3 regions of the Allorhizobium sp. Av2 genome follow, and region 1 is predicted to be linked to each of the others. Evidence: predicted binding sites of a transcription regulator. Region 1 holds the regulator's gene; each other region holds the start of a gene.
What was found. Region 1 encodes PhoB, which activates phosphate uptake and scavenging genes when phosphate is short. Its sites were predicted from a motif close to TGTCATNNANCTGTCAT; they were not measured.
Positions count from the first base shown of each region.

Region 2: the regulator PhoB is predicted to act here: its motif matches at 1,751-1,767, upstream of FS819_RS19930 (inorganic phosphate transporter).
Region 3: the regulator PhoB is predicted to act here: its motif matches at 1,871-1,887, upstream of FS819_RS07015 (acid phosphatase).

Region 1 is NZ_CP192696.1:133,069-136,349, forward strand. It holds gene FS819_RS00660 (GcrA family cell cycle regulator) at 207-758, shown strand; gene phoB (phosphate regulon transcriptional regulator PhoB) at 863-1,546, opposite strand; gene phoU (phosphate signaling complex protein PhoU) at 1,907-2,614, opposite strand; gene pstB (phosphate ABC transporter ATP-binding protein PstB) at 2,658-3,281, opposite strand, start outside.
Region 2 is NZ_CP192697.1:433,626-436,906, forward strand. It holds gene FS819_RS19930 (inorganic phosphate transporter) at 91-1,695, opposite strand; gene FS819_RS19935 (ABC transporter ATP-binding protein) at 2,175-3,281, shown strand, end outside.
Region 3 is NZ_CP192696.1:1,450,736-1,454,016, forward strand. It holds gene FS819_RS07015 (acid phosphatase) at 1-1,676, opposite strand, end outside; gene FS819_RS07020 (rhomboid family intramembrane serine protease) at 1,965-2,756, shown strand; gene FS819_RS07025 (CBS domain-containing protein) at 2,895-3,281, shown strand, end outside.

The DNA.
Region 1 (3,281 bases):
AGTTGGGGAAAAGCCTGAAATTCGATTCACGATGATTCGGCGACTCTTGTCACGGAGTCAGGCTCACACTAGGTTAATGACGAATTACTACACTGCATGCGGCGGAAACAGTCACCGACAACACGAGGAAAGTTGGGTTCCGGAACCTTCTGGGACATGGATGATGGATTCCGCGTCAAGCGCGTGCACCAGGCGGAGATTGCGGCATGAACTGGACGGACGAGCGAGTTGAAAGACTCACGAAATTATGGGCCGAAGGCCTGAGCGCAAGTCAGATTGCGACACAGCTTGGCGGCGTCAGCCGGAATGCCGTGATTGGCAAGGTGCATCGGTTGTGCCTTCCGGGCCGCGCCAAGGCAGGCGGTCCTACTGCCACGCCAGCGCGCACACCCAAGCGGCCAGCACCGTCCACGCCCCGCGCACCGAACTTTGCCGCACGCACGCCTTCGAGCGCGCCGCGTCCAGCCGCGCGCACTGCTGCGGCGACCGCGCTGAACGACGATCTCGACATGGATGTCACCGAGAACATGGCTGTCCTGCCGGTTCTCAACACCACCATCCTGCCAGCCTCGCGCCGTCTGTCGCTGACAGACCTCACCGAGCGGACCTGCAAATGGCCGGTTGGCGACCCGATGACCGATGAGTTTCACTTCTGCGGCTGCGATAGCCAGGATAATTCGCCCTATTGCAAATATCACGCGAAGCTCGCCTACCAGCCGGTAAACGAGCGGCGCCGGGCTGCCGCTAACGCCCGCTGATCTCTGCCCGTGATCTCCGATCGCATGTCATAAAAAAAGCGAGCCGCCCGGCTCGCTTTTTTCGTTCCACTGGGTTTTCGGTCCATAAAAACCGTGCAGCGATCTTATGCTTCCATCGAATAGCCGGCGCCGCGCACCGTGCGGATCACGTCCTGCATATTGGAAAAGTTGAGCGCCTTGCGCAGCCGTCCGACATGGACATCGACCGTGCGCTCGTCCACGTAAATGTCATGGCCCCAGACGCCATCCAGCAGTTGAGAGCGGGAAAACACCCGGCCGGGTGAGGTCATCAGGAATTCCAGCAGCCGGAATTCGGTCGGGCCGAGGCGCACTTCGCGGCTCTTGCGATGGACACGGTGGGTTTCGCGATCAAGCTCGATATCGCCGCAGCGCAGCAGGCTGGACAGAACTTCCGGCTTGGCGCGGCGCAGCATAGCCTTGACACGGGCCATCAGTTCCGGCGTCGAGAAAGGCTTGACGACATAGTCGTCGGCACCGGTGGCAAGTCCACGCACCCGCTCGCTCTCTTCGCCGCGCGCCGTCAGCATGATGATCGGCAGGCGCTCGGTATCGGGCCGCATCCGCAGGCGGCGACATAGCTCAATGCCGGAAACACCCGGCAACATCCAATCGAGGATCAGCAGATCCGGTACCCGTTCCTGCAGGCGAAGCTCGGCTTCGTCTCCCCGCAGAATGGTTTCGACCTCATAGCCTTCAGATTCCAGATTATAACGCAAAAGGACGCTCAGGGCTTCTTCGTCTTCAACGACGGCAATTTTCGGCAGCATTCGATCCCATACCTTCAATGAGAGAGTCTTCCCGCAAGCCCTTCCTTGTCCGCTCTGGCGAAAAAGAACATGGCAATACGAGAATTTCGATGTTTACAGCATGTTTGCGCTTTATGATGGCGCTCTACTGTGACTGGAAGGCTGGCCTGTCGCCACAGGTCGAACCTTCGGGTGAAGCCCCCACCCCATTTGGCGTCAGACGCTGAGCTGTCCGATGCCAATCTCCGTCATGGTTTCATACCGGCAGCCATAGACCATGGCTCCTGGTATGCTTTTCTCTGATATCTCAAGATCTTGACACCTTGAGATATCAGCATGTCAGTCAACGCGAGGATGAGTCACTATCCTCGCACTGTCATCTCAATCGGCGACCCCGAAAGCGGTCGTCGTATCGTCCTTCGGGCGCTCGCCTTCGGGCTGTGCGCCAGTGGCCATGTAATAGATGGTCTCGGCGATATTGGTGGCATGGTCGCCGATACGCTCGATATTCTTGGCGCAGAACAGCAGGTGCGTGCAGGTGGTGATGTTGCGCGGATCTTCCATCATATAGGTCAGCAATTCGCGAAACAGCGAGGTGTAGATCGCATCGATCTCCTCATCGCGGTCGCGGATCGACTTGGCCTTTTCCGCCGAGCGGGTGGTATAGACATCCAAGACTTCCTTGAGCTGGGTCATCGCCAGTTCCGAAAGATGCTCAATGCCACGGGCCAGCTTGCGCGGCACGCCAGTGCCCTGCACCGCCATCACCCGCTTGGCATTGTTTTTGCCGAGATCGCCGACACGCTCCAGATCCGAAGCGATCCTGAGCGCACCGATGATTTCGCGCAGATCGGCGGCCATGGGCTGACGTTTTGCAATGGTGACAATTGCCTTGTCACCCACTTCACGCTCGGCATTGTCCATGATCACGTCGTCGGAGATCACCTTCTGGGCGAGGGCGGCATCGGAATTGACCAGGGCGCGAACGGATTCACCCACCATTTGCTCGGCCAGACCACCCATTTCCGAAATGCGGCGCATCAGATATTTCAGTTCCTCGTCAAAGGCGGTGTAGATATGCGCTGTCATGTTCTGATCCTTTAAAAAGATGCATTTTCAATCAACCGTCGGATCAGCCGAACCGGCCCATGATATAGTCCTGGGTCCGCTGGTCGTCCGGGTTGGTGAACATCTTGTCGGTATCGTTTTCCTCGACCAGCTGGCCGAGATGGAACATCGCCGTGCGTTGGGACACGCGGGCGGCCTGCTGCATCGAATGCGTGACGATGACGATGGTGAAATTGGCCCGCAATTCGTGGATCAGCTCTTCCACCTTGGCCGTTGCAATCGGGTCCAGGGCCGAGCAGGGCTCGTCCATCAGGATGACTTCGGGGCTGACGGCAATGGCGCGGGCAATGCACAGACGTTGCTGCTGACCGCCGGACAGGCCCGTTCCCGGCTCCTGAAGGCGATCCTTTGCTTCGTTCCAAAGACCGGCGCGCTGAAGGCTCTTTTCAACGATCTGGTCCATGTCCGCCTTGTTGCGGGCCAGACCATGGATGCGCGGGCCGTAGGCAATGTTTTCGTAGATCGACTTGGGGAAAGGGTTCGGCTTCTGGAACACCATGCCGACGCGGGCGCGAAGTTCCACCACGTCGATGGACGGATCGTAGATATCCATATTATCGAGAGTGATGAGGCCGGTGACCCGGCAATGATCGATGGTGTCGTTCATGCGGTTCAATGTCCGCAAGAA
Region 2 (3,281 bases), on a different replicon from region 1:
GCAACCGGTCACAATGCGACGCGCACATCTGCCGCGTCGCATTCCGTCACCATCAGAAATGGTCCCAGGCTCTCTCTGTTTGGGGTGGCTTCAAAACACTTGGCGCAGGACCACGTAAAGCACAAAGGCGATGGCAATCGAGGCAGGGAGTGTCAAGACCCAGGCCATCAGCATATTGCGGACCGTGGACCATTGCAGGCCCGAGCCGTTGGCGGTCATGGTGCCAGCCACACCTGATGACAGGACATGGGTTGTCGAAACCGGCAGGCCGAAATGGTCGGCGGCCCCGATCGTGACCATGGCGACGATTTCAGCGGCTGCACCCTGGCCATAGGTGAGATGGGTTTTGCCGATTTTTTCGCCGACAGTAACGACGATGCGCCGCCAGCCGATCATCGTTCCCAGGCCAAGCGCCAGGGCCACAGCAACCTTCACCCAGGTCGGAATGAACTTCGTCGCATTGTCGACCGCCTTGTGATAGGCGCTGACCGCAGCAAGATCGCTTGCCTCCATCGGCAGCAGCTTCTGCTTGTCGATCAGCTTCAAGGCCTCACCGATCAGATAGATATCGTTTCTGATATTTTGCACCAGATGGCTCGGGACTGCTTCCAGGGTTGGAAAAGCGGCGACTTCCGCGCTTGTCGCGTGGATATATTGCTGGAGGGCGAAGGTCGTGGTCTCGTTCCAGGTCTTGGTCTTGACGGCATCCGCGACGGTGGCTTTTGCATCTGCAACCGACACACCCGGCTTGATATATTTGCCGAGCGCGGTCTCGACCTGCGCCGAAGAGGATTTATAGGCTTCGAGATAATTCACATCCGGTGTGCGGTTGAGGGCGAAGGCGGTCGGCACCAGGCCGATCAGGATCAGCATGATCAGGCCCATGCCTTTCTGACCGTCGTTCGATCCATGCGCAAAACTGACGCCGGTGCAGGTGAAGATCAGCAGGCCTCTGATCCAGAGCGGCGGCGGCTGATTGGTTTTCGGCTCCTGGTAAAGCGCCTTGTTCTTCACGAACAGTTTCATGGCCAACAGCAGGATTGCGGAAAAGCCAAAGCCGATCAGCGGTGAGATCAACAGGGACAGGCCAATATTGGTCGCTTGCGACCAGTCGACGCCACTCGTTGCCGAACCCGCCGGTGCCAGAAACTGATTGGCGAGACCGACACCGATAATCGAGCCGACCAGGGTGTGGGAACTGGAGGAGGGCAGGCCCAGATACCAGGTGCCGAGGTTCCAGACGATGGCGGCGATCAGCAGGGCAAACACCATGGCAAGGCCGGAGCCTGAGCCAACCTGAAGGATCAGTTCCACCGGAAGAAGGGAAAGAATGCCGAAGGCGACAGCGCCGCTCGATGTCAGAACGCCTAGGAAATTGAAGAATCCCGACCACATGACCGCGAATTCAGCGGGCATCGAGCGTGTGTAGATCACGGTGGCGACGGCATTCGCCGTATCGTGGAAGCCGTTGACGAACTCAAACCCAAGCGCGATCATAAGCGCCAGGCCAAGCAAAATCCACGGAACCGCGACAGTGCTGGTGAGGTCCTGACCAAGCGCATAGGCGATATATCCAAGTCCAAGCAACAGCACGACACCGAAGACCGGTAAGAACCACTTGCCTGTTCCATGGGGTCGATCGAGAGGATGGCTCGTGCTGTTTATCTGCGAACTTGAAGATGCTAATTCAGCCATTCCAGATCCTCACATTTGATATCTGTCATTTGTTGAGAAGTTTTGGGGCCTTTGAATGAACCTTTCATGACACCAACGGTCTGTCGGCTTCAAAGTGAACCGGGCAGATCGTTTGTATCTCCGATGTCATTTGTGTTTTTTGCAAAATCAGTGTTCCGCTTTTCCTTAAGGCAAAATCTAAATCGCCAGAGGGTTTCCGCTTCGATGAAAATGCTCCGACAGGAGCGAAACTGCGTTACCAGTTGCGAAGAACAAAACAGTTCGGGGCATTGAATGATAGCGACGAATACAACTTAAAATGTTATTCGAACTCTGACCTCTCGAAATCGAATGGTCTTTTTTGTTCTTCTGTTTCAAAAGGCATTGGGCGAAAATATATTTATTATCACTTCGTCTGGATCTTTCACTAAACCTTCGCAGATCCGTTGTTTGGCTGTCATAATGCCGCCCCATTACACGCTCCGTCGAAGGAGCGCATAATGATGCAACATTCTCTAAAACTGGCTGGAATTGGAAAAAGCTTCGCGGCTGACGATATTCTGAAGAATATTGATCTCGATGTGCATCCTGGCGAGTTCCTGTCGCTTGTTGGCATGTCCGGCTGTGGCAAGTCGACCCTGCTGCGGATCATTGCTGGATTGGAGCGGCCCGATCGCGGTCAGGTTCTGATCGATAATTCGGATGTGACCGACATGGATCCGAGCGACCGCAATCTGGCGATGGTGTTCCAGTCCTATGCGCTCTATCCCCACATGACCGTGCGGCAGAACATCGCCACACCGCTGCGGATGCGGCGTTTGTCGCTTGCGGGTCGATTGCCGCTGATCGGGCGTCTGGTCGCGCCTTCCGAGATTGTCAAGGACATCAAGCGCAGCGTTGAAGAGGCTGCGGAGACATTGCAGATTGCGCATCTTCTGGATCGCAGACCTGCCCAGCTTTCAGGTGGCCAGCGGCAGCGTGTAGCATTGGCGCGGGCGCTGGTGCGTTCGCCTGCTGCCTTCTTGATGGATGAGCCACTTTCCAATCTCGATGCCAAGCTTCGCGCCCATATGCGCGAAGAGCTTGCGGGCCTGCATCGCCGCCTTGGCGCTACCTTCATCTATGTCACCCATGATCAGATCGAGGCCATGACCATGTCGGATCGTGTCGCGCTGATGCATGAGGGCCGGATTGAGCAATTGGGTACACCCGATGAACTGTACCACCGCCCAGCGACATTGACGGTGGCGCGCTTCATCGGCACCCCCGCAATCAATCTTCTGCCTGTCGTGATCGGCGTCCAGGGGCAGGTCACCGTTTTCGGAAAGGACCTTGACCTTAGGGCAACCGAACAGGCTATCGGACCAGCAACGCTTGGCCTTCGGGCCGAAGACCTGAGAGCCCAAGATCTGTGGGCGGGCGGCAACGGCTTTGCCGTGCGCGTCCAGCGCAGCGAGACCCATGGCGCAGACCGTTTCGTAACCTGCCACCTTGTCGATGACGAGACGGTCGTGCTGACAATGCGGCAAAATGCCAGAGAGGCCATTGGTGCTGACGCACATGGTCTGATGACCATTGGCTTTGCACCGGAGCGTGCTCATCTGTTT
Region 3 (3,281 bases), 1.3 Mb from region 1:
CGCAGCGTCAGTGTGCCGGTCACGGTCAGAGGCGCGGAGGCAATGTCCACCGTGCCGCCAGCAAGATAAACGTCGCCCTTGCCCAAGGCGGTTGATGATTGCGCAACTAGGCGACCGTCCTCGATCACCGTGCCGCCGGTCCAACTGTTCTTGGCAGACAGTGTCAGCGTGCCGCTGCCCTGCTTGGTCAGCTTGCCTTTGCCGGAAATCGGGTTTTTCCAGGTGTCGTCGGCGTTAAAGCCGCCTTTGGTGGCGTCCATCACAAGGGTAACATCGCCGTCGAAGGCGCCGTACCCATCGGCAGCACGGAACAGGTCGAGGCGGCCCCAGCCTTCGGGATCACTGATGATTGGATAGCCGGACGCCAGTTCCGTGGTTTTCAAAACGACCCGGCGCTGGTCGGCGCTTAGATAGGGTAGGCGGGTTTCCAGCAGCACTTCGGCACCCTTGGGCACGCTGGGCGCCAAGGATGGATCGCCGATCTGCTTGTAGCCATAGGTCAGGCGTGGTTCGAAAAATTGCTTGTTCCACGCGTAATCGGCATAGGCATCCGTCGATTTCGGCAGGGCATGGGCCGCTGCCAGCAGCGCCTGGCCGTCTTTCGCACCGGTTTGCTTCATCAGCCAGGTCTGGCTCTGCTGATAGGCTTCGCTGCGCAGCGGCGTATAATCCGGGCGGTTGAGATTATAGGCGACGATGGCGGTGGCCAACACCCGCCCACCCAGCACGTCGAAGGTCTGGTGCATGCCAGCGCGAATGCGGTTTTCGCCGAGCATGGCGGCGCGGATCAGCATTTCCTGGTAACGCTGCGGCACCAGATAGGCCATCACCAGTGCATCGCGCCAGCCTTCGGCGGTATGGCCGGAGGGGAAGCCGCCGTCGGAGGCCGGTTTGTCGCTCTTGGCCAATTCCAGTTGCGGTACGATCCGCACCTTGTCGCTGGCGCGGTAGGGACGGGCATATTTGTAATAGCGCTTGGCAGGCTCGGTCGAGCCATCGGCGCTTCCCGCCTCGATCAGGTCGACAGCCTTGCCGAGATCGGTATTGTCCTTGGAGCCGACACCGCGATTATTGCCCTTGTCATCATATTTGACGCTGGTCGCGTCAGCGGGCATGCCGGTGATCGTCGTTGTCTGCCGCACGCCCTGACGCCAGGCGTCGGCGAGGGGGCCAAGGCCATCGGTAATGCTGACATTCTTGCCGCGCCGGTCGTCCAGATAGGCGGCCAGATCGCGTTCCGGCGTATGTTCGCCAGTGACCTTGATGGAATATGCAATATTCTGTTCATGCAATTGCGGGAGCTTCTTGACCCCATCGGTCGGGCTGCCGGGAATGCCGCTCCAGTCCGATTTGGCAATCGCCGGGCAACCATCCTTGGCCGCGGCCTCCTGATCGGCATCGACGAAGGGCGTGCGAGGCGTCCAAAGATCCAGGAAACCGGAGAGAACCCGCACACCGGCATTGGTTTGTGGTGTCGCATGGCAGGCGTCGCCGCGCTGGTTGGTTGCGCCGGTATCCACATAGGCCATGACGCCTGCCGGTGGAGGCGCGCTATCGGCATGGCCGACACCGGCTGGAACAGGGGGCAGGGTGAGGCCATCGGCGAAGGCTGGCGTCAGCGCTGTTGCAAGGGAAAGGACAGCCGCGAATGCGGCGATTGAAGAGAGTTTTTTCATGGATGGCCTTTCTCTTGGGGCTCTGGAAACCCTGCGATAACGAGAGCTTGCCGCTGATCTGCTGCGTTTTCCGGGCTTTCGCAGCGGCGGATGTTATTCGTCAGGTTGGTAGATTAATAGCTGTGAAATTCCCATGTCAATCTTGGGCGTAGTGGAATGAAACCGTCTTGCTGGCGATTGCTTAAGGTCTGTGTGCAACAGTTTTCTGACAGCGGCGATCTCCTGCATTTCCTTTTGCCGATCTCTCGCTATATGCTGATGCTCACGGATCACAAGGAATAGAGATGCATGGACGACAGGCCGAAGGGGCAATGGGACCGCGAGCCTGAAGATGGGGACGATCCGCTGGACGAGGGCCTCGGCCCGGAGACTGGTGGACGCGAACCGGTGTTCAATATGCCGGGCGGTATTCTTCTGGCGCTGCTGCTGCTGGTGATAATCTATGCCCTGACCGGCTGGATTCTGTCTGATGAAATCTCCAATTGGATCATGGTGGAATTCGGCTTCTCGCCGGTGCGCTATGTCTATGATTTTTCCAACCAGGATCTGGCATGGCTGTGGACACCGTTCACCTATTCGTTGCTGCATGGCAGTATCGAGCATCTCGGCTTCAACGGCCTATGGCTCGCTGCCTTCGGCACGCCGGTCTGGCGCCGCATAGGCGCAGTGCGTTTCTGGCTGTTCTGGCTGGCGACGTCAGCCGCTGGCGCTGTTGCGCATGTCTGCCTGAACTGGGGCGATGCAAGCCTGTTGATTGGCGCTTCCGGCGTCATTTCCGGCCTGATGGGAGCTGCCTGCCGGTTTGCCTTCGGCCCCGGACGCTCCGGACTGCGGCTGCGCGAACAGGATGCCTTTCCACCCCGGTTGAGCGTGTTGGCCAGCCTGTCTGAGCGCACCGTCCTTGTCTTCATTATCATGTTCCTGGCCGGCAACGTGATCATCGCATTCGGGATTCCGCTGGTTGGTGATCCGGGCGCGGCCATCGCGTGGGATGCGCATCTGGGTGGTTTCGCCCTAGGTTTTCTGGGGTTTGCGCTGTTTGACCGCCGCCCAATCGGGCAAAAAATGGCAGACGATTAAAAAAAGCTGTGTCGATGCATCCAATTGGTTGCGTTCTCTAGCAAATACAGGCAGCATTCCTGATCAGGGGGTGTCGATCCAGGAGGAGGAGAGGCACCCAATCCTGCATGCCCGGAGATTTGCCAGGAGGAGGCGCATATGTCTGTGACAGTAAGGAATATTCTCAGCGAAAAAGGTCGTGATGTCATTACGGTCGGTCCGACGGTCAGTTTGGCCGAGGCCGCCAAGGTCCTGCATCACAACAAGATCGGTGCGGTGGTGGTTGTCGGCATGGAAAGCCGGATCGTCGGGATTTTCACCGAGCGCGATCTGGCGTCAGCCATCGGCAAAGGTGGGGTTGAGGCTCTGTCCTTGCCGGTATCCAAAGCCATGACCGCCAACGTGTTTCGCTGTAGCGAAGAGACCACCGTCAACCAATTGATGGAAATGATGAGCAGCAAACGCTTCCGTCACGTACCGGTGGAAGACGGCGGCAAGCTGATTGGCATCGTCTCGATCGGTGACGTGGTCAAGCAACGCATCCGT